Regions from separate parts of the Corynebacterium pilbarense genome, predicted to be linked through region 1. Evidence: predicted binding sites of a transcription regulator. Region 1 holds the regulator's gene; each other region holds the start of a gene.
The links. Region 1 encodes LexA, which represses DNA repair genes until DNA is damaged. Its sites were predicted from a motif close to CGAACANNTGTTCG; they were not measured.
Positions count from the first base shown of each region.

Region 1 (5,897 bases):
CACACGCGGCGACGTGGTCAGCCGCGTCCACGACGAGGGCACGGTGCGCTCGGAGGAATATGAGGAGGCAGGCACGCGTATCGACGTCCGCCTGCCCCGCGTACTCGCAGAGCAATACGCGGAGTTCGTGGTGAGCTAGCGCTCGAGCTTCGCCGCCGCGTCCTCGTCGAGGATCACCGTGGTTCGCGGGTGGTTTTGCAGCACCGATGCGGGGCACCCCGGTGTCACCGGACCCTCAATGAGGGCCTTGACTGCGTCGGCCTTATTCGGGCCGGTGGCGATGAGCACGATGGTGTGCGCCTCCATGATGGTGCCCACGCCCTGGGTCAGGGCCTTACGCGGCACCTGGTCCTCGTCGTCGAAGAAGCGGGCGTTATCCGCCACGGTGGTGGGGTGAAGGTCGATCTCGCGCGTGCGCGAATCCAGTGCGCTGGGCGGCTCGTTGAACGCGATATGGCCGTTGGCACCGACGCCGAGGATCTGCACGTCTACGCCGCCGGCGGTGGCGATGCGTTCCTCGTAGCTGCGGGCTTCTGCCGCGGGGTCTGCCGTCAGGCCGTCGAGAGACTGCACCTTCGCGTCGTCGATGTCGATGTGGTTGGTGAACTCTCGGCGGATGGTGGCGTAGTAGGACTGCTCGTCGGAGCGTTCCAGCCCGACGTACTCGTCCAGGAGGAACGCGTCGCACTGCGCGAAGCTCAAGTTCTCCTCGCGGTGGCGGCGGGCCAGCTCCATGTACGTGGGGTTCGGGGTCGAGCCCGTGGCCAGGCCGAGCGTCGCGCCATCGCGAACGAACGGTTCGATGATGTCGGCTGCGGAGACACCTACTTCTTCGGTGGTGGGGCGCACAATAACTTCCATGATGGCCAAAATAGCAAGCGCACTCTGAGAGCTGTGTACTTTGTCCGGCAACTACCCCCGGAACAGGAAATTTGGACTGGCGGGGTGATAATGGCGTTTCGTGACTAACACTTTTGGCTGGACCCTTCACGGAGACGGGCGCACTGTGCGCCCCGGGGCAGTTGTCGCCCCGGACGAGCGGCTGAGCTGGCCGCGCACCATCGGCATTGGCATGCAGCATGTCGTGGCCATGTTCGGCGCCACGCTGCTAGTGCCCACCCTGACAGGATTCCCGGTGAACACAACGCTGCTGTTTTCCGGCCTGGGAACCATCATCTTCTTGCTGATTACCCGCAACAAAGTGCCGAGCTACCTGGGCTCTTCCTTTGCATTTATCGCGCCGTTGACGGCCTCGCAGCAGTATGGTGTCGGTGCGCAGCTGGGTGGGGTGCTGCTGACTGGTGCGGCGCTCATTCTCGTCGGCATCGTCGTGGAATGGGCGGGCAAGCGGGTCATCGATGCGGTGATGCCGCCCGCGGTCACCGGCGCCATCGTCGCCCTGATCGGCTTCAACCTCGCGCCGACTGCAGTGTCGAACGTGGAAACCCAGCCCTGGGTGGCAGGGGTGACACTGCTGACGGTTGTGGTGGTGACAGTGGCCACCCGCGGGCTGCTCTCGCGCCTGTCCATCCTCATCGGCGTGCTCGTCGGTTGGCTGTTTGCTGCGTTGAGCGGAGGGCTGGGCGAGGACGCGCTGCAGACCATTGCCGACGCGCCGTGGATCGGCCTGCCGCAGTTTCACCAGCCCGAGTTCCATGTCTCCGCGGTGCTGGTGACCCTGCCGGTGCTGGTGGTGCTGATCGCGGAGAACGTCGGCCACGTCAAGGCAGTCTCGGAGATGACCGGGCGCAACCTTGACGACATGCAGGGTCGCGCGCTGATCGGCGATGGTATCGCCACCACACTCGCCGGCGGATTCGGCGGATCCGGCACAACTACCTACGCCGAGAACATCGGGGTCATGGCGGCGACGAAGGTGTATTCCACCGCCGCGTACTGGGTCGCTGCCGTGTTTGCGATCGTGCTCGCGTTCATCCCGAAGTTCGGAGCCGTGATCTTCACCATCCCCGCCGGCGTGCTCGGCGGGGCGTGTCTGGTGCTCTACGGGCTCATCGGCATGCTGGGTGTGCGTATTTGGCAGGACAACAAGGTGGATTTCACCGATCCGGCCAACCTCACCGCGGCCGCGGTCGCGCTGATTGTGGGCATCGGCAATCTCACCCTGGACGTCGGTGCTGTGACGTTGGAAGGCATCGCTCTGGGCTCGGTCGGCATCATCCTGGTTTACCCGCTCATGCGCTGGGCGTACGACACGTTGGGGGAGGGGCAGTACCGAAAGGATTTCGAGGTGTCCCAGCCGTCGACGTTGTAGCGTCCGGTACTGGTTGCACGTAAAAACGCCCGGGCGCGTGGCCCGGGCGTGATCTCGTCGAGAAGCGAACAGCGCCTATTCTTCGTCGAGGTTCTGCTCGATCAGCGCCGCGATCTTCTCCACGGCATCGGCGTTGTCGGAGGTCACGGTGACCTCGTCGTCGTGCTCGGCGCCCATGGCCATAATCATCAGCGAGGAGGCAGCGTCCGTCTCGTCGTCATCGTCGCCGCCAACAAGGGTCAGCAAAATCTCGTCGTCGTACTCGCCGGCAGCATCGGCGATCACCGTGGCCGGGCGTGCGTGCAGCCCGACGGTGGAACCGACCTTCACAGTCTTGGAAGCCATTCGGGTGTCCTTTCCGTTGTTTTCATCCAGGTCTGCAACGAGTGTAGGTCGCAAACAGATGTTGGTGCCACCATGTTGCTCGCACTATTGGGTCTGCGCCAGCACGACCTCAATGCCGTGCGAGCGCAGCTCGTCCACGAAGGCGGAGGGGGCCTCAGCGTCGGTGACCACCACATCAATATCCGTCAGTGGCGCGAAGCTGACCACATAGTCGTTGCCCAGCTTCGTGGAATCGCACAACACAACAACCCTGCGGGCATTCGTCACCATCGCAGCTTTCACCGCAGCTTCCTGGGCGTCCACGGTGGAGAGGCCGTGGCCGATGGACAGCGCGTTGGTGCCCACAAACGCGACGTCAGCCCGCAACAGGGCCAGTGTGCGAAGTGCAGTACTGCCGACGACCGCCTGGCTGATCGGACGGACACTGCCACCGAGTAGCTGCACATCGTGCAAACCGGAATCGCTCAGCTCCAAGGCGGTGGGGATGGAGTTGGTCACCACCGAATACTCCCTATCCCCGCGAGTCTCTGCAAGTCGCTTGCCCAAGCTGCTGATAGTTGTGCCCGAGTCCAAGAAGATGGTGCAGCTTTGGGTATCCGGCACGAACTGCAACGCGGTTTCCGCAATCGCGGTCTTGGCCGCGAGCGAGGCGCGCTGGCGGGTATCCAGCGGGATCTCCGTAGAGCGGTACGACTGGCTGGCCACCGCGCCGCCGTGGACGCGCTGCACTGCGCCCTCATCGTGCAACGCCGAAAGATCCCGGCGGATTGTTTCCGCGGTGACGTCGAAGCGCTGCGCCAACTCGGTGACATTGACGCGGCCTTCAACTGCGGTCAAAGACGCGATCTGGCGTCTCCGCTCTTCGGCGTACATCGATCTCCTGCGATTCTGGTCGTTGTGTTCTCTCGGCGTGCACGCACCGGTTACAGAGTACGGAACACCGAGATGACACGCCCCATGATCTCAGCCTCTTCGCCCTTGATCGGCTCGAATGCGTCGTTGTGGGGCAACAGCCACACGCCGGTGGAGTCGCGGTGGAGCTCCTTAACCGTCGCTTCACCGTCCAGAAGCGCCGCAACGAATTCGCCCTCCTCCGCGTTCGGCTGGGAGCGGACAACAACCCAGTCTCCGTCGAGGATGCCGGCCTCGCGCATGGATTCACCGACAACCTTGAGCATGAAAACATCGCCGTCGCCGAGCAGCTCCTCGGGCAGCGGGTAGTAGGTGTCCACGTTCTCTTCGGCGAGGATCGGAGCACCTGCAGCGATCTGGCCGACCACCGGCACGTAGCGGGCATTGCCCGAATCCTCCGGCTTCGCTTCCTGCGGCTTGCGCTGCTTGCGTCCGGTCTCGGGCAGCTGGCGCAGATCCACGGCGCGCGGCTTGTTCGGGTCGCGACGAAGGAAGCCCTTCTTCTCAAGCTCCTTGAGCTGGTATGCGACAGAAGAGGTTGACTGCAAACCAGCGGCATCGCCGATCTCACGGATACTCGGCGGGTAACCGCGCAGGACAACAGCGTCCTGAATGACCTGGAGGATACGGCGCTGACGGTCAGACAGTGCGTTGTAATCCGGGTTGCCGGGCTCGGCCTTCTTTCGTGCCATGACGTTCTCCTTGGGCTCGGTGGCGTAGTGCGCCTACGAACCTACCAGATAGGGCACTCATGTTCGATGGTTGCGGCGTTTGGGTGGACACCTGTCGGCTGGGGTGATATAAATCGAACACGTAAGCGTATTCGAACAAATGAACGTTAGAACGTTCGAGCGTGTCGGCGCCGAACGTAATGTGTGCCGCGAAACGAAGGGAGACTCACAATGTCCATTGCAATCAATCCAGTACACAATGCATCCGCATCTCGTCTGGGCGCCGTATCCGTGGTTCCCCCGGCGGAGATTTGGGACCTTGATTCTGTACCGAAGCGTCGAAGCGGCGGGGCCGGTGTTCGAACCATTTCTGCGTCTCATCGAACGAGTGATCGTTCTGTCTCAAACCGGGTTTCGGGCGGTTCTACTGAAGCGGACACGTTCGAAACACGGCACGAGACACGCGATACGCTCCTACTTGGCGTATGCATGACTGCGGCGCTGCTTATTGGTTCCGCGTTCGGCGGCGTTTTCTCAGCGCAAGACAAGGATCCCTCATCGATGACCGGCAGCCAGGTCGCCCACGCCGCCACCGTGGCAACGGCGCGATAGGCAGGGCGTAGACTCACGGCTACACCAAGCCTTGAAGACTCTGGGGGTGGAAAACCGTGTTTTGTCCTTTTTGCCACAACGAGCAATCCCGTGTGACTGACTCGCGGCTGGTAGAAGCTGGCGCTGCGATTCGTCGACGCAGGGAGTGCACCGAGTGCGGGGGTCGTTTCACCACGGTGGAAAAGGCAGTCCTCACCGTTGTGAAACGCAACGGCGTGAGCGAACCGTTTGACCGCGACAAACTCATCGTCGGCGTGCGTCGAGCATGCCAAGGCCGCGACGTTACCGATGACGCCTTGAAACGCCTTGCCCAGGAAGTGGAAGAGACTGTGCGCGCTCAGGGCAGCTCGCAGGTGCCCGCTCACGAGATCGGCCTGGCGGTGCTTGAACCGCTGCGCGCCCTCGACGAAGTGGCGTACCTGCGCTTCGCATCGGTGTACAAGTCGTTCGAGAGCGCAGACGACTTCGAATCCGAAATCCGGCTCATGCGCCGCCGCGACCGCGAGGACTTTTAACCTGCGGCCTTGGCGCTAACGCAGAGCGTCAATCTTCTTTTCAATGCGCCGCTGGCTTACCGGCTTCGGCGTGCCCAAACGCTGCGCGAACAAGCTCACACGCAGCTCTTCAATCAGCCACAAAACATCCTTGTACGCCTTGGTCTTCGTGCGACCAGCGGGCAAGGCCTTCATGCGCTGCGCCAAATATGCCTTCACTGAATCAATCACTGACTGCCGGTCAGCGTCGCGATCAGGATCCAGCCGCATGTCTTCCAGGCGGATGCGCATCGCATCGATGTAGCGGGGCAGGTGCTGCAAGTGCCCGATGCCGTGGACAGTCACCGCGTGTTTCGGCAGGAAAAACCGCAGCTGCGACGTCATGTCGTCGATAGCCGGGCCCTCCCACTGCTCAAGCTCAGCCGCGATATTCGCGTACTCAGCCAGAGCCGGCGCCAAGGTGACCACCACCCGGCGCACCCCACCAGCGACCTGGGGGCGGATTTCGGCCACGAGCGCATCGAACTCCTCCGGCGAGCGCACCGGCCCGCCGGAGGAGAACATCAGGTCGCGGATCACGGCGACACGGGC
Region 1 covers NZ_JANRML010000001.1:125,145-131,041, forward strand. Annotated here, with positions in the region: gene hflX (GTPase HflX) at 1-139, shown strand, start outside; gene nagB (glucosamine-6-phosphate deaminase) at 136-861, opposite strand; gene NUW87_RS00620 (uracil-xanthine permease family protein) at 962-2,272, shown strand; gene NUW87_RS00625 (HPr family phosphocarrier protein) at 2,348-2,617, opposite strand; gene NUW87_RS00630 (DeoR/GlpR family DNA-binding transcription regulator) at 2,702-3,490, opposite strand; gene lexA (transcriptional repressor LexA) at 3,541-4,221, opposite strand; gene NUW87_RS00640 (hypothetical protein) at 4,690-4,812, shown strand; gene nrdR (transcriptional regulator NrdR) at 4,869-5,327, shown strand; gene hrpA (ATP-dependent RNA helicase HrpA) at 5,343-5,897, opposite strand, start outside.

Region 2 (5,897 bases), 140 kb from region 1:
CCTCTCGCCTCATCCCGGTGCCAGGCACAAAACCCGGTGACGAGGTGAACTTCGGCGGACTGCTCGGCTACGCACCGGTGATTCCGGTGAACAAGGTGGGTAACGACGAGTTCATCCACCGCGGCGGGTTCATCCCCGCGCCGGTGCACGGGTTCAGGAACTAGCGCTTGACCCTCACGCGATGTGAGGGTTTAAGTTTTGGTGCGTGAAGATTTCAGACGTGGCTGCGGCAGCCGGCTGCTCCGTCCGCTCGGTGCGCCACCTGCACGAACGCGGAGTTGTGCCAGAACCTGCACGCACCAGCGGCAACTACCGCGACTATTCTGTCAGCGATCTAGTGGCGGTGATTCGGGCGCGTGCGCTTATCGACGCCGGTGTTCCAGTCGCCGACATCCAACGTGAAGACGCAATACAACGTTCAATTGCCATGTTGGACGGCCGCATCGCCCATCTGGAGAGACAGCGGTCGCGACTGCTGGCTATCGCGGAGGCGCCCGCCGGGTGCCCGCGCGATATTAGGGACAAACTTGCGGATGTGATCGACGATGCTGCGCTGCTGCAGATAGAGCTCGATTCCTGGGACCTCATGGCGCTCACTGGCGTCGCGACCGAGGCGACGTGGGCGCAGCTCAGGGCAAACCTCAAGGATGCTTCCTGTGTGGAGGCGGCGCGTAAGTCCGTCAATGTGTGGGGTGAGCTTGGGGCAATGCATTCACGGGATGTCGATGTTCCGCAGATTTCGGCTACGCTCTCGGCACTGTTTGCACGCGGAATTATGCGAGACGTCCTCCCTACCCTGCGGCAGGGTTCCGTCCCGCTCCAGGTGAAGGATCTTCCCACCCGGGGCGCCCAGCGGGTGGTGTTGGAGGAGCTCACCCGTGGCATCTAGAGCGATAACGTTGCTGAAGAAGCACCCTGCATACCGGGTAGCGAAGTTCGAGCTGGGGCTGTACCGCGACTTGGGACGGTGGATCCGTGGACGCTGTCTCGTGCCCGATGGCGCGTCGCCGCTCCCCCATCCACCTGGGCGGTTGCAAATGCTTGGCTTCGTCACCGCAGTTTTGACCATTGAGATGGTTGTTGTGCACCTGCTTTTGCCCGCAGGATTGGTGCGGCTGGTAGCGCTACTGCTTTCGCTCTGGGCTGTTGTGTGGGTGTGGTCGCTCATCGCCGGAGAACGTATCCGGCCAAGCTACGAGGGGCCTGACGCCCTGGTTCTGCGCCGCGGGAGAACGGTGTTCGCCGAGGTGCCTGCGTTGCTTGTGGCGCAGCGACGTACGGAGAGGACCTTTGCCTCTGACATCAAGGTCGAGGGAGATACGCTCACCGTCGGTGGCTCCGGCGGGACCGACACGGTCCTCGAGCTCAGCGAGCCAGTGCTGGCTGCGGGTGACCGCTACCCCTGGCAGAAAGCGAAAAACGCGCCGGTAACACGTGTTCGCTTCTACGCGGGGCAGCGTGGTCTGTAGCTAGCGCTTCTTGCCCACCGCGAACCATGCGACCCAGCCCAGGGTGTTGACTGCGCCGATCACTGGGGTCCACAGCCACTTCGGACCCCGGACACGCTTGGAGTTGGTACGTGCGAGGTCGCGCAGTGCGAAGGCCTTACCGGCTGTGTCGATGGTGGCGAGCACGCCGGCGAGGGTCTTCTGGTCGGAAGAAAGGCCGTTCCAGGCGTCCTTGATGGTGTCGATGATGTCGTTGCTTCTTGCCATAGTGCGAGTGTAGCGGGCTGGTTTCGGGGTCCACGTTTCGTCCGTCGATAAGCAAGATGCTCACTATGATGGACAAACTCTTGTGCGGTTTGCGTTTCGGTTTGTACGTTCAGTGCAACGAAATTTCCGAATCGGAGGGGTTAGAAAATGGGTCGCCACAAGCTTCTGCACGTCATCACCGAACGCGTCAATTGCGTACCACGGGGAATCACATTCGCATCAAACATCATGCAGTTCGAGTGGATCCTCGGTGAGATTTTTGCGCACAAGATCGATACAAACGATCCGTACCGGGCCTTGGGGCAGGCGCTGACTTGGGTGTTCCGGTGGAACTCGACACCATCCAATACAGATGTCAGCGGCGAACTCCTTGAGATTGAAAGCGAGGAATACCTGACGCTCGATTACGCCCGGGGTGAGGTGACGTTGCAATTGGATGGGACACCGAAGATGCGCTGCGCGCTGACACCAGAAAACGTACGCCCCCTTTTCCAGATGGTGTGGGACCACAACGAACCTGACCCGTACAGCGAGACTCCGCAGTTCCCGAAGCGGTCGCTGGTGCGGCTGGTTTGCGAGCGAAGCGGAGAGGTCGGCTCCGGCATCGATGTCTTCTACCCCATCGGCGGCGAGGAACGGATTAGGAGGTTTCTGCCCGAGATTCTTTTGGGCCAGACAGTCGATTCCCTCCTCTCCAATCTCTGGCTTGTTGGCGAGCTAGACGCCCTGGTGCAGCCGTTTCAGGACCAGGTAATTGGCGACGAGTATGCCGCGACGACCCCACCGCCGCGCGAGGTGGATTGCCCGATGTTGACCGTTGATGTTCCCAACGAGTCGCTGCGGTTGAGCTCCTCTAACGGTGAGCTGGTGATGGTTACGGACTTCACGGAGGAGGCTGTAGAGCGCGTGCTAGCAGAGTTCGAACGGTTGGTGGATCCCTGGGCGCAGCCTCGTGTGCTTGCAGGTTCACATCCCGACTATGAGCCTTGGGCCGGAGATTCACCGTTCTAGGACTGTGATCTTGGTTACAGTTTCTAACTCGGTGCTTGTTTTGCTGGACATAAGGGGTGTTTATGTCGACGCGGTTTGTATGTTGATCGTAAACGTATTCGATTAAAGGGTTTTGAAAGAGGGCACAATGGCGACTGACCTGCGAAAGCACGTCGACACAATCACCCATGCCCTCCTGGCCATGAAGGACCTGTGTGCAGACCCCGATGCGGTCGAGTTCGAGGAGGTTCGGGAGGATTTCGAGCGCCTCGAAGCAATATTCAACGTGAAGGCTACGCTCGACGCGTTTTTCGCGTACGTGTGCGAGCGTGACGACGCCGGGCGCGTCGTCGGCTCAAAGCACGCCAATCAGTACCTTCAGAAGAAGCTCGGGTTGGAGCCCAAGGACGCCTACGACCGTCTCGCCCGAGGCCGGGACTACTACGGTGAGCCCGAGGTTGAAGAGGAGCAGGTCACCGACCTGTTCGATACCGATTGTGAGGAAACCCCCGCGGATCCGGCGGCGGAGGCAGAGCGGGAGGAAGCGGCCCGCGAGGCTGCTCGAGCGGCTGCCCGCGAAGAGGCGCGGCGCAAGCAAGAAGAAGCCCGCCGTGCCGCCGAGCGCGTGAACGCCGAGAAACAGCGCGTGATCCGCCAAGAGCTAGACAAGCTTGTCGGGGATGCGAAGGGAGCGCGTGCCCGTCTCCAGGCGGACGCGCTCGCGGAGGCTCCTCGACGTTCTGTGAAAGATTTGCGCGCCACCGTGCGCCGCTGGGTCGAGCGCGAGAACCGCAAGCACGTCGAACCTACGAACCCGAACGCGGGCATGGAAAACCGCGGGCTGCACATCGGTGCCCAGCGCGCAGACGGGACATGCCGGATCACTATCGATGCCGTGGCCTCTGATTCAGCGCTATTCAAAGCGCTGAGCGATAAGGGGTTGGTGCCCAACTCGAACCTCCCCGAGGGTGTGGAGGATTACCGCACGCCGTCGCAACGCAGGTACGACCAGTTCTCCGAGATACTCAAGCATTATGACGCCTGCGAGAAACCAACCGGCGGCGGGTGCGCGTCCGTGGTTGTGTCGGTGACGCTGGACGAGCTGACGGAGGCCGGGCCGACCACGAAGTTCGCCACCAACACCGGAATCGAGCTCGACGCCTTCGACCTCGTGCGTTTGGGCATGGATGGAACGTCCGACTTCGTGCTGACTGTCGACGACGCAACGTCGTTGCCGTTGAACCTATACCGGACGCGGCGATTGGCGTCGCTGGCGCAGCGGATCACGTTGCTGGCTGTGCAGGGCGTGTGCGCCTGGACCGGCTGCACTGCCCCGCTCACGGAGACGGAGATCCACCACATCACATCGTGGCTGCAAGGCGGTGATACCAACATCGACAACCTCACAGCGCTGTGTCGGACCCACCACCGCTGCAACAACGACTTCAAAGACCACAGAAACAACACCAGTCACATGGATGTGGACCCGGCGACGGGTCGGGCCGGGGTGAAGGAACCCGGGTGCGCAACGCTGCAGTTCAACCATGCAGACGCGGCCGAGCATTCGGCGGTGAACAGGTTACGAAAGAGACACCGGCAGCGGAATCGGACAACCGTGCCCGATCCGGGTGGCGGTACGGCCCCACCGGAAACTCGCGTACCTCCAGAACCGCCGGATCCACCTCTCCCACGGGAGCCGGTGCAGCCCCCGCCATGGGCGAAGGGACAAGACCCGTACCCGCCGTTCTAGATTTGCCTCGAGCAGGTCGGGAAGTTTAGGCGAGCTCGACGATCTCCATGTACTCGTCGCTCCACATGTCCTCGTCGCCCTCGGGCATGATAATGACCCGCTCCGGCTCGAGCGCGCGCACCGCGCCCGGGTCGTGGGTGACCAGGACGACGGCGCCGGTGTAGGTCTTGAGCGCGTCGAGGACCTGCTCGCGGGATTGGGGGTCCAGGTTGTTTGTGGGCTCGTCGAGAAGCAGGACGTTCGCGCGCGAGGACACGAGGGTCGCCAGCGCGAGGCGGGTCTTCTCGCCGCCCGAGAGCGTGCCCGCGGGCTGCTCCAGCTTGTCGCCCGAGAACATGAAGGCGCCGAGCAGGCCACGCAAGTCCTGCTGGCCGGCGTCGGGGCAGGCCTCGATGGTGTTCTCCCATACGCTCTTGTTGCCGTCGATGGTGTCGTGCTCCTGGGCGAAGTAGCCGATCTTCAGCCCGTGGCCCGAAACCACGCCGCCCTCGCCGTCGGTGCGCTCCACCCCGGCGAGCAGCTTGAGCAGGGTGGTCTTGCCGGCACCGTTCGTGCCCAGCACCACCACGCGCGAGCCCTTGTCCACCGCCAGGTCCACGCCCGCGAAGACCTCGAGGGAGCCGTACATCTTGGTCAAGCCCTTGCCAAACAGCGGGGTCTTGCCACACGGCGCCGGTTCCGGGAAGGAGATAGAGGCGACCTTGTCGGCCACCCGGACCTCGTCGAGCTCCCTCATCATGCGCTCGGCGCGTGCCATCATCTGCTTCGCGGCCGAGGCCTTTGTGGCCTTCGCGCCCAACTTCGCGGCCTGCTTCTGCAAGGCTGAGGCCTTCTTCTCGGCGTTGGCGCGTTCGCGACGGCGCCGGGCCTCGTCGAGGGCGCGGGCATCCTTGTACTTGGAAAAGCCCATGTTGTACACGTCAGCCTCGGCGCGCACCGCGTCCAAGAACCAGACCTTGTTGCACACCGCGTCGAGCAGCTCGACGTCGTGGGAGATCATGATCAGCCCGCCCTCGTGCTTGGACAGGAAGTTGCGCAGCCAGGAGATGGAGTCGGCGTCGAGGTGGTTGGTCGGCTCGTCGAGAAGCAGGGTGGTCTGGGACTTGCCCGAGCCCTGGCGCGAGGCGAACAGGATCTGGGCGAGCTCCACGCGACGGCGCTGGCCGCCCGACAGGGTCTTCAGCTGCTGGTCCAGGATGCGCTCCGGCAGCCCCAGGTTGTCGCAGATCTGGGCCGCCTCCGCGTTGGCCTCGTAGCCGCCGAGCGCCTGGTAGCGCTCCTCAAGGCGGGAAAATTTCGCGATGGCCTTGTCGCGCTCCTCTCCGTCCGTCTCCTCCATCAGCTTCTGCTGCTTGGCCATCGAGCGCTGGATCTGGTCCAGGCCGCGGGCCGAGAGCACACGGTCGCGGGCGGTCTGCTCGATGTCGCCCTCCTTGGAGTCC
Region 2 covers NZ_JANRML010000001.1:269,449-275,345, reverse strand. Annotated here, with positions in the region: gene NUW87_RS01350 (PFL family protein) at 1-164, shown strand, start outside; gene NUW87_RS01345 (MerR family transcriptional regulator) at 206-889, shown strand; gene NUW87_RS01340 (hypothetical protein) at 1,038-1,469, shown strand; gene NUW87_RS01335 (PLDc N-terminal domain-containing protein) at 1,470-1,715, opposite strand; gene NUW87_RS01330 (hypothetical protein) at 1,863-2,726, shown strand; gene NUW87_RS01325 (HNH endonuclease signature motif containing protein) at 2,854-4,455, shown strand; gene NUW87_RS01320 (ABC-F family ATP-binding cassette domain-containing protein) at 4,481-5,897, opposite strand, start outside.
Region 2: the regulator LexA is predicted to act here: its motif matches at 2,814-2,827, upstream of NUW87_RS01325 (HNH endonuclease signature motif containing protein).

Region 3 (5,897 bases), on a different contig from region 1:
GTAGCAGCACGCCGAGACCGCCCAGCAACGGCAAGGACAACCCGCCCGACTTGTCCTCCGTGGCTTCGGTGCTCTCCGCTGCTTGTGTGGTTTCCTCCACCGTTTGCTCCTCATCTGAGCCGCTAGCACCGTCGAACTTGATCGGCTCATCCGACGGCTCGGGGCCGTTCTCATAAGTCGGGGTCCAGTCTGGGCCGCCGTCGACCGGCTCGCCGTCGAGCATCACCACAAACTCGTACGGTTGCTCCACTTCGGTGGCTTCGTCTTCGCTCTTCGCACCCATTCCCACGTGTAGGAAGTAGTAGCCCTGGTGCGGATTATCCCCGCCGTACATCGTGTGCTGCGCCGGCGAGACCGGGCCACTTTCCTCTTCCTCGTCATAGAAGCTGAAGTCTCTCGTTCCAACTTCAAGGCGTGTTGGGTCGAAAATCTTGATCTTCACCGAGTCTGCGTCGTTGGTGACTGACTCTTTGACCTTCATTTTCAGCACTGGACGCTGGCCCCAAGTCACCGGAATCTTGTAGAAGCGGTACTCGCCGGGGACGATCTTGTCGGAATAGGTGCCCTCGCTGATTTCCACCGCGTCGTTGAAGCTGGTGCCGCCAGCGATTTCCTCGGCGGTGCCGAACGGGACCTCTCCGTCGTACTTCCCGGAGGAGATAACCTTGTCCGACCATTCCTTGGCCTGCTCTTTTTCCGGGATCGGCTCGTAGAACACGTTGACTTCGACGTTGACGTCGTCGACAAGCTCCGCGCCACCTTTGTAAATCTGCGTGGCTATCAGCCAGTTGCTCATGTCGCAGTCATCGGCTTGCTCCTCACGCGTCAACGAGACCCAGTAGGGTTCCATGGCGAACTGTGCGCTGCCTGCGATGCTGCTGGGAAATAGTTTCGTTCGAGCCTTGCCGCAGGTCGGGTCATTCTCGTTCGTTTGCGCAGAGGACTCGAGTTCTACCTGAGCATCTTGGAAGTGGCCGTCGGGCTGCCAGATCGGGGTCATAGTGATCAGCGCCTTGTGCCCCTCCGGCACGGAGACGCGGAAGTAGCGGTCGGTCTTCGCGTTCGAATCCGGGGTCACCTTGGTCTGGTACTGGCCCTGGCCAAGCCACTTGGCGTCCTCCGGCGAATCCGCAAACTCAAACGGCGTGCCCTCAACCTTGTACTTGCCAATGTCGCGCTGGGCCAGGAACTTCAGCGACGTCGCCAGGCTGCTCGCATCTTTGGCCTCGAGGAACTGGCCGTTGCCGGCCTCCGCGATGCACTGCAGCTCCTTGCGCGCCGCGTCGTCCACCTGGAAACCCACTGTGTGAATGGCCAGGTCAACGCCGTCTTCGGCCAGCTCCTTGGCCACCTCGCACACCGGCGGCGGGGCGCAGGAGTCGATACCGTCGGACACTAGAATGATCGAGCGCTCCCCCTCGCCGCCCAGCTCCTCAGCGGCCTTGCGCAGCGAATTGCCCATCGGGGTGTAGCCCTTCGGCTCCAGGCCGTCGATAGCCGACGTGAACTTCGCCTTGTCCACCCTGCCGACCGGGACGAGAGTGTCAATATCCTTACACCCCTGCTCCCGGTTATCCGGCGCATCCGACTCATTCGCGCCGTACACCGTCAGCCCCATTTTCGCCGTCTCCGGCAGCGACTCCACCAGCTCATTCGCCGCCTTTTTCGCCGATTCCATGCGTGTGCCCTCGGCGTCTGCCTCAACCATCGACGAGGATGCGTCCAAAATCAGCATCGCCTTGCTATCGTCCGAGCCTTCGGAAGCCGCGGATGTCTTCGTCGACGTCGTCGAGAACGACGAGGTCTCCGTCACTGTCGACACCGCCGTCGACGATTGCCCCCACGCCACCGGCGCCCATGCCAAGCAGCAACACACCGCAATCATCAGGGCGAGAACGACCCTCGCGCCTTTCTGCGAAACCGACCAACTCATTTTCACGCGCCCTTCTCCGTTGTGTGCAGAATCACTTTGGACAATAAAAGAACTTCACCACACCTGCACGCCTCGTTATCACTTTGTGAAACCCCGACCCTCATTCTGCAGCCGCAGAATCCGCGCGCCTCGAAAGTCTCATCTAACACTTGAGGGTGTTCTGCGGCCGCAGAATCGTTTGGCCCCCGACCGCCCAACCTTCAACCCGAGGTTGAAGGTATTCTGCGGCCGCAGAATCATTTTTCAATCGTCGAAAATATTTTTGAAGGACCCCTTTACATCGCACACATTTTCGCCTACCCTCGACCCCACAGCGACCATCCAGCCATCGCCCAGGGGGCTTTCCGTGACCACAGCCACCAGCAAAACACTGCAGCTTATAGACGATCTAAAGTTCCACCACTGCGAATCCCACACCCACCGAGCAGACATGCTCGACGCACTTGGCCAGCTCGACGAAGAAGGAATTGCCGAACAACGTGGCGAAATATCCACTGCCACATGGATCAAACGCGAGCTCAATCTCCCGCCATCCACCGCGTACGAGTATCTCCGCGTCGCCCGAGGCCTACGCCGGTTCCGCCTGTTATATGAGACGTTCCGTTCCGGCGTGATGCCGTACAACACGATGCGTTTCCTGCTGAAATTCATGCATGAGGAGAACGAGGAAGAACTGATCGACCTCGCACTCATCCATGCCTTTTCCGAGCTCGAACGCATCCTCGCCGGCACCGACACCGCCGATGAGAACGAACCCGAAGAACCGTTTGTGAAGGCCGATTTCCGCGCCGACGGAATGATGGATTTCCGCGCGCTCCTTCCCGCGGTACGCGGACAAGCACTGCTCACCGCGTTGAAGGTCGCTCAGCTGGCCAATTACTGCGCCGAGCTACCCAACTCAGAAGAGCTCGCGGACCCGGACAAGCTTGACGAGTTCATCGCGGCGGCCGAAGCAGAAGCAGAGTCTTGCCCGCCTGATTTCACTGCGGACGCCCCTAAACCGAGGAAGTCCAAACTCGATCTGGAGTCGATTCTGCGCCCGCCCTCACGCTTCGGCCCGCCGGAGAAGAAGGACCTCTACCCCGCCTTCATCGCCATGATGGACATGGTGCGCGACAGCCCCACTAGCCCGCTTCGATCTCCCGGCGCCCACGTCAACATCGTGCTCACAGAGGACGGCGGTGCGTGGATGCCGGAGAACACCTCGGCGAGATCCCAGGAAGTGCGAAGCTACATCGCGAACGCTACGTTGCGCCTGCACCTGCTGGACAAGAAGGGGTTGACCATCAACGTCGGCCGCGCGCAGCGCTTCGCCACAGACGCACAGGTCCTCGCACTATTGACGGCCTGGGGGCACCAGTGCGCGATGCCCGGATGCAGCCATCGCCGATTCATCGAGATCCACCACATCAAGGAATGGGAAGACGGGGGCGCCACCAACATGGACAACCTAATTCCGCTGTGTTCCAGCTGCCACTCCAAGATCAGCCACGGCCTAGCGCATATCCGGGCCCACGGTCCGGACTTGTACTTCCGTCTGAAGGACGGCACGCAGTACGTCTCCAGAAACCGCTCGCTGCCCAGGCGCACCCACAACCACCGGGGCCCGCTGCGAGACACGGTCACGCCGGGCGACAGCTTCGACGAGCCGGGTGCAGGCCAGCACCCGGGTCAGGCAGGCGCTTAGTCGTGCACTAGCTCCGCGGTGGCCGGGCCGGCGACGTCGAGTTCGATGACGCGGAGGCCGGCGGAGCGTGCTTCGTCGAGAAGCGAGGGCTCCACCTCACTGGTGGTGAGCACGAGCGCGGTCGGGCCGGCGCCGGAGAGGTAAGCGGCGTGGCCGCGGTTGCGCAGGCGATTGACCCACTCGGCTGTGACCGGCAAGACATCTGCGCGGTAAGGCTGATGGAGGCGGTCACGGGTGCCTTCGAAAAGCAGTTGAGGGTGGTGCTGCAGCGCCGCTGTCATCACCGCGGTGCGCGAGACGTTGAAACGCGCGTCCGTGTGGGTGACGTGGCTGGGCAGCACCTTGCGCACCGCGTTTGTGGAAGCGTGGAAGTCGGGCACGAGGGCGACGGCCTTGATGGACTCGTCGACCGGGATGCGCACGGCGCGGTAGGACGGCTTGGATTGGCCGTCGACGGGGATGTCGGTCCAAGACACCACTGCCCCGCCGAGCGCGGATGCGCCGGCGTTGTCCGGGTGACCTTCGAACTCGGAGGACAGCTGCACGACCGCGTCCTCGTCGAGCGGGGAGCCGGCCAGTGCGTTGGCGGCGAACACGCCAGCGACGGCGGCCGAGGCGGAGGAGCCGAGGCCACGGGACTGCGGGATGGTGTTGTGGCACACCACGCGCAGGCCGGGGGCGGACACGTCCGCGGCGGCAAGGCCGGACTGGATGGCCTTGACCACAAGGTTGGAGCTGTCGCGGGGCAGATCGTCGGCGCCCTCGCCGAAGATCTCCACCTCGAGGCCGGAGTCGGTGACCTCCACTTCCACGGTGTCGTAGATACTCAACGCGATGCCGAGGGTGTCGAAGCCGGGGCCCAGGTTTGCCGAGGAACCGGGGACGGTGACCTTGACTTTCAGGCCGGGCTGCAGATCGATTGCCATTGCGAAGGCCCCTTAGGAGTCGAGTCGGATGACGGAGTTGACCGCGAGCACGTCGTCGTGGCCGGAAAGCTGCTCCACGATAGCGTTGAGGTCCTGCTCGCGGGCGGCGTGGGTGACAACGATGAGGTGGGCCTCGTCGCCGGACTCCTCCTGGCGCACCGCGGACAGCGAAATGCCGGCCTTGGCGAAGCGGGCGGTGAGATCGGAGAGGACGCCGACGCGGTCGTTGACGGTCATGTTGATCGTGTAGCGGGTGGTTACCTCCTCGAACGAGACAACCGGGTAGTCCGCGTACGGGTTCTCGGCCGGGGCGCGGCCGCCGTGGACCTTGTTGCGTGCGGCGCCGACGAGGTCGCCGAGTACTGCCGATGCGGTGGGGGCGCCGCCGGCGCCGTTGCCGTAGAACATGAGTCGACCTGCTGCTTCTGCCTCGACGAAGATGGCGTTGTAGGACTTATCCACGGACGCGAGCGGGTGCTCGTTGGGCACCAGCGTCGGGTGGACTCGGGCGTTGACGCCGGTGGTGTTGCCGGCGTCGTCGACAAGCCGCTCGCAAATGGCAAGCAACTTGATGGTGTGGCCGGATTTCTTCGCGGCATCGATGTCGTCGGCGGTGATCTTCGTGATGCCTTCGCAGTGCACGTCATCGAAGGTCACGCGGGTGTGGAAGCCCATGGAGGCGAGGATGGCGGCCTTGGAGGCAGCGTCGTGGCCCTCCACGTCCGCGGTCGGGTCGGCCTCTGCGTAGCCGAGTCGGGTGGCCTCTGCCAGCGCCTCCTCATAGTCGGCGCCGGTGGATGCCATGGCGTCGAGAATGAAGTTGGTGGTGCCGTTGACAATGCCGGAGATGCGCTGCACCTGGTCGCCCGCAAGGGAGCGGCGCAGCATGCCCACCACGGGGATGGCGGCGGCGACGGCGGCTTCGTAGTAGAGGTCGACGCCGGCGGCGTTGGCGGCGTCTGCAAGCTCGGCGCTGTGGGCGGCCACCAGGGCCTTATTGGCGGTGACCACCGACTTTCCGGCCTTGAGCGCTTCGAGGACGAGCTCGCGCGGGTAGTCGATGCCGCCGATGAGCTCGACCACGATATCCACGTCGTCGCGGGTGACCAGTTCGCGCGCGTCCCCCGTCAAGTACAAACCCTGGACCTCGGGGGCATCTTTATGCTTCTCGACGTCCGACACCGCAACACCCCTCACCTCGATCGGGCCGCCAATACGGTGCTCCAGGTTGGAGGAGAATTCGGAGAGAAGGCGCAGCACCTCAGTACCGACGGTGCCCTTGCCCAGCACGGCAATGCCCACGGGGGTGCCGATGCCCTTGCCCGGGTAGTTGCCGTTATATCCCTCGGCT
Region 3 covers NZ_JANRML010000003.1:74,355-80,251, forward strand. Annotated here, with positions in the region: gene NUW87_RS03935 (VWA domain-containing protein) at 1-1,933, opposite strand, end outside; gene NUW87_RS11745 (HNH endonuclease signature motif containing protein) at 2,280-3,620, shown strand; gene thrB (homoserine kinase) at 3,617-4,546, opposite strand; gene NUW87_RS03950 (homoserine dehydrogenase) at 4,559-5,897, opposite strand, start outside.
Region 3: the regulator LexA is predicted to act here: its motif matches at 2,215-2,228, upstream of NUW87_RS11745 (HNH endonuclease signature motif containing protein).

Region 4 (5,897 bases), on a different contig from region 1:
CCTTTGAGGGCGCGCAACTGGAGGGCCTGGAGTACGAGCCGGTCTTCGAATACTTCCGCGACCACGACAACGCGTTCATGATCCTCAACGCGGACTACGTGACCACCGAGGACGGCACCGGCGTTGTGCACCAGGCTCCCGCCTTCGGTGAGGACGATATGCTCACCTGCCAGGAGTACGGCATCGACCTGGTTATCCCCGTCGACGCCGACGGCAAGTTCACCTCGCTGGTGCCGGAGTACGAGGGCAAGCTCGTCTTCGACGCGAACCGCGACATCATCCGCGACCTGCGCGCCAAGGGCCGCGTCGTGCGCGACCAGACCATCGTGCACTCCTACCCGCACTCCTGGCGCTCCGGCGAGCCGCTGATCTACATGGCGCTGCCGGCGTGGTTTGTGAAGGTCACCGACATCCGCGACCGCATGGTGGAGCTAAACCAGGAAATCGAGTGGATCCCGTCGCACATCCGCGACGGCCAGTTTGGCAAGTGGCTCGAAGGTGCTCGCGACTGGAACATCTCGCGCACCCGCTACTGGGGTTCGCCTGTGCCGGCGTGGGTTTCCGACAACCCGGACTACCCGCGCGTGGACGTCTACGGCTCCCTGGATGAGTTGGAGCGCGACTTCGGCACCCGCCCGAAGTCCCTGCACCGCCCGCACATCGACGAGCTGGTGCGCCCGAACCCGGACGACCCGACCGGCAAGTCCATGATGCGCCGCGTGCCGGACGTTCTGGACTGCTGGTTCGAGTCCGGCTCTATGCCGTTCGCGCAGTACCACTACCCGTTTGAGAACCGTGAGGAGTTCGACACCCGCCAGCCCGCGGACTTCATTGTGGAGTACTCCGGCCAAACCCGCGGCTGGTTCTACGTGCAGCACGTGCTGTCCACCGCACTGTTCGACCGTGTGGCGTACAAGAAGGTCGTCGCCCACGGCATCGTGCTGGGCTCGGACGGGCAGAAGATGTCCAAGTCCAAGGGCAACTACCCGAACGTGATGGAGGTCTTCGACCGCGACGGCTCCGACGCGATGCGCTGGTTCCTCATGTCCTCGCCGATCCTGCGAGGTGGCAACCTGATCGTCACCGAGCAGGGCATCCGCGAGGGCGTGCGCCAAGCGCTGCTGCCGATCTGGAACGCGTACACGTTCCTGCAGCTGTACTCGTCGTCGGATGCCCAGTGGTCCGTGGGCTCGGATAACGTGCTCGACCGCTACATCCTGGCCAAGACCCACGACATGGTGGCAGCTGTGGGCGAGGCGCTCGACGACACCCGCATCGCCGACGCCTGCGACGTGGTGCGTCGCTTCGCCGACACGCTGACCAACTGGTACGTGCGCCGCTCCCGCGACCGTTTCTGGGAGGGCCAGGAGGCGCACCCGGAGGCGTTTAATACGCTCTACACGGTGCTGGAGGTCGTCTCCCGCGCAGTGGCGCCGCTGCTGCCGTACGTCTCCGAGGTCATCTGGCGCGGGCTCACCGGCGGTCGTTCGGTGCATCTGACGGACTACCCGCAGGCCTCCGAGTTGCCGGCGGATGGCGAGCTGGTCGCCGCCATGGATGCGACCCGTGCGGTGTGCTCTGCGGCGTCGTCAGTGCGCAAGGCGAACAAGCTGCGCAACCGCCTGCCGCTGCCGAAGCTCACCGTCGCCCTGCCGGATTCGGCCAAGCTTGAGGCGTTCCGCTCCACCATCCGCGACGAGGTAAACGTGAAGGACGTCGCTTTGACTGACGACGTCGACGCGGCCGGATCCTTCGAAGTCGTCGTTAACGCGAAGGTGGCTGGCCCGTCGCTGGGTAGGGACGTGCAGCGCGCCATCAAGAACGTCAAGGCCGGCAACTACGAGCGCCGCGGCGACGATGTGGTGGTCGACGGCGACATCGTGCTCACCCCGGAGCTTTACACCGAGCGTCTGGTGGCGGAGAACCCGGAGAGCACCGCGCGTGTCGACGCCGACGGCACCGTCGGCCTGGTCGTCCTCGACACCGAGGTCACCGAGGAACTCGAGGCTGAGGGCTGGGCTGCCGACGTGATCCGCGGGCTGCAGGACGCCCGCAAGCGCGAGGGCTTCGACGTTTCCGACCGTATCGCTGTGGTGCTGGCCGTGCCTGCAGAGAAGGAAGCGTGGGCCCGCACCCACGCCGACCACATCGCGGCCGAAACCCTGGCGACATCCTTCGACGTGGTCACCGAGCCGGTCGAGGGTCACGACGTCATCGATGGTGTGACCGCCACTGTTCGTAAGAACAGCTAGGTTCTCTCGGGCTGGGGTCTCACTCGTGCAGAGTGGGGCCCCTTTTTGGCTGCTCAGCGGGGGCGGCGCACCGTCGTTCGATGATGCGCACTATGCAGCTGCATAGTTTTTCGAACCAATATTGGGGTGACACCCACTATGCAGCGGCATAGTTTTTGGGGCGTTCGTGTGGGGTGCTGACTATGCAGCTGCATAGTTTTTCTGGCCAATACTGGGTCGGCACCCACTATGCAGCTGCATAGTTTTTTGGGGGTGTTTGTGTGGGGCGCTGACTATGCAGCTGCATAGCGAATAGATTTTATGTTCGACTTCTGGGAAAGCGAAACCGCATGCGTTGTCCACTTCAATGGACATTTTCCGCAAAACCCTTGACTCGAACACACGAGCGTTCTATAAAGGTGTCAATGCTCATGAGTAAGGGGATCAACCATGACAATTGCGGTGGACGAACGGACAGAAGATCGAACGAGTGACCTGTCGGCAGAGGTGCTCGAGGATCAGATCAAGTGCAATCAATTGTCGGCGAACCACCACCGGGCGCGGATGCTCGATGCGGTGGGGCAGTTCGATGAGCAGGGGCTTGCGGAACAGTACGGGGAGAAGTCGACGGCAACGTGGTTGCGCAGCGAGCTCAACCTCCCGCAGGCCACGGCATTCGAGTACGTGCGCGTGGCGCGAGGGCTGAGAAAGTTCAGGCTCTTGTTCGACGCATTTGAATCGGGGGTGATGCCGTATTCGACGGTTCGCTTCCTTCTCCAGTATTTGGAGGAGTGCAACGAGGAGCAATACGTCCAACTCGCGCTGAGCATGTCGTTTGCCGATCTCCAGCTTGTGCTTGCCGGGGCAAGACCCAAAGAGGAGGACCCGACTGAGCCGTATGCGCGCGCCCGCGAGTGCGACGACGGCATGCTTGCTTTCGAGGCGCGGCTTCCGGCGGTAGCTGGCCAAAAGCTTCTGACCGCGTTAAAGGTGGCCCAGCTTGCCAGTTTCGGTCTCGAGGATGTGGACCCAGATGATCTGCAGGATCCGGAGAAGGTGCAGAAGCTTATCGACGACGCAGCTGCCGCCGAAGACGCCGTCCCATCAGAGCAAGACCGCGCTCCGCGAAAGCGCACGAAGATCACCATGGACGACATCGTGCGTTCGGTGTCGCGGTACGGGCCTCCGGAAAAACAGGACGTTTACGGGGCGTTGTTGGCGATGATCGATATGGTTCGCGCGAACCCAAAGAGTCCGCTTCGCAGTCCAGGCGTGCAGGTCAACCTCATGGTCAACCAGTTTGGCCAATGTTGGATGCCGGAAAACCGCTCGGCCAGTTCTGAGGACGTGCGCAGCTACCTCGCCAACGCGATGGTGCGTTTGCACTTGCTGGATGACACGGGACTGACGATCCACGTTGGCCGTTCGCGGCGGTTCGCCACCGACGGCCAAGTGCAGGCACTGTTGGCAGTCTGGGGGTATCAATGCGCCATGCCTGGATGTTCGCATAGGCGCTTCATAGAAATGCACCACATAAAGGAGTGGGAGCACGGAGGTATGACTGATCTAGACAACCTGATCCCACTGTGCTCGAGCTGCCACTCTCAGGTGAGCCACGGAGTGATTGCCATCGAGCGCCAAGGAGCTGACCTGTTCTTCACGTTCAAAAACGGTGCCCGGTTCGTCTCGCGCAACAGAGGACTGCCGAGGCGGATGGAGTATGTCACCGGAGATTCGTTCGCCGTGTGATCGGATTGGAACATGGTGGTACCGGTGGTGCACAGTGGTGGACATGAACCGTTGGGTGCTGCACATCGACATGGATGCGTTCTACGCATCGTGCGAGCAGCTGACCCGCCCAACGCTCAAGGGGCGCCCCGTGCTGGTGGCGGGAGTGTCCGGCCGCGGCGTGGTCGCAGGCGCCAGTTACGAGGCGCGCAAGTACGGGGCGCACTCGGCGATGCCGACGCATCGGGCCGCACGGCTGGTGGGTTCAAAAGCGGTGCTGGTGGCGCCGCGCAGGCCGGTTTACGCGGTCGCGTCGCGCCGGGTGTTCGAGATCATCGGCAGATACGTGGACGTGGTGGAGCAGCTGTCCATCGACGAGGCGTTCATGGAACCGGAGAACTTGATCGGGGCGAGTCCGGAAGACGTGGAGCAATGGGCGAACGAGCTGCGGGCGGCGATCAAGGAAGAAACAGGCCTGCCCAGTTCGATCGGCGCGGGTCCAGGAAAGCAGTACGCCAAGATCGGCTCGGGCCGGGCGAAGCCGGACGGGGTCTTTGTCATTCCGCACGACCGGCAACTAGAGATCCTGCACCCGATGCCGGTCAGCGAGTTGTGGGGTGTGGGACCTGTGACTGAGTCGAAGTTGCTTAGTGCCGGGATTGAAACGATCGGGGATCTAGCAAACCTCAGCGAGAAAGAGCTGGACATTGCCATCGGAGGCGCGGTGGGCAGGCAGCTGTGGTGGTTGGCGCGCGGGGTGGATGAGCGGCCGGTGGCGCCGAGGGCGGAGTCGAAACAGATCTCCTCGGAACACACGTACCCGCAAGATTTGACCACCCCGCCGGAGGTGGACGCGGCGTTGGAACGAGCGGCTGCGGAATCACACCGCAGGCTGCGCAAGGATGGGCGCGGAGCACGCACCGTGACGGTGAAGCTGCGGATGGCAGACTTCCGCATCGAGTCGCGTTCGGCGACGCTGCCGTACGCCACCGACGACGCGGAGACGCTGCTGGCCACCGCGTTCCGGATCGTGCGCTACCCCGACGAGGTGGGCCCGATTCGGCTGGTGGGTGTGTCGTACTCCGGCCTGGAGGAGACGCTGCAGGACGTGCTGTTTCCGGAGTTGGATCAGGCGATTGTGAAGCCTTCGCCGATGTCGGCAGACTATGAAACCGGCGTCAGCGACCACGAAACGCAATTCGACACGGAGGTGCACCAGGAGACCGCTCCGGAGCGCGGCGTGTGGCGCGCGACGCAGGACGTCTACCACCCGGATTACGGGCACGGCTGGGTCCAGGGGGCCGGCAAGGGGTGGGTGACGGTGCGGTTTGAAACGCGGGCGACGGGGCCAGGCAGGATCAAAAGCCTTCGAGCGGATGATCCGCAGCTCCAGCAAGCTGACCCGCTGGATTCGTTGGCGTGGGAGGAATGGTTCTCACAGCAGTGAGCGCGGGTCCACGCCGGTGGCCAGCGCGGTGGCCAGCGCGATGCGGGCCTGCCCGGCGCTGAGGTAGCCGGCGGGCAACGCGCCCAGGTCGCCGAGGGTGGAGCCGCCGCCGGCGCCGCCGTAGGCGAACGACACCTCGCCGTAGGGCACCGACGTTGCGACGACCACAGGCACCCCGCGGCGCAGCAGCTTTGCGACGGCGCTGCCCATGCACGCAGACACATTGCCGGAGCCGAGGGCCTCTAAGACGAGCCCGTCGATGGGCCCGAGTGTGCGGATGAGGGCGTCATCGGCGCCTGCCCACGCGCGGATGATGGGGATGTTCAACCCGGCCAACGGCGCGGCAGGCACCGCCATGGGGCGGGGCAGGGGCGTGTCGCTGGTGAGGGTGAAGGCGTGCTCGGCGGTGGTTTGCGTCTTCATCAACCCGCGCGCCGGGAGGGTCTCGCCCGCGAAATGGACGAGCACGCCGCAGTCGCGCCGGGTGGCGG
Region 4 covers NZ_JANRML010000005.1:104,293-110,189, forward strand. Annotated here, with positions in the region: gene ileS (isoleucine--tRNA ligase) at 1-2,252, shown strand, start outside; gene NUW87_RS05765 (HNH endonuclease signature motif containing protein) at 2,682-3,980, shown strand; gene NUW87_RS05770 (DNA polymerase IV) at 4,024-5,406, shown strand; gene NUW87_RS05775 (asparaginase) at 5,395-5,897, opposite strand, start outside.
Region 4: the regulator LexA is predicted to act here: its motif matches at 2,627-2,640, upstream of NUW87_RS05765 (HNH endonuclease signature motif containing protein).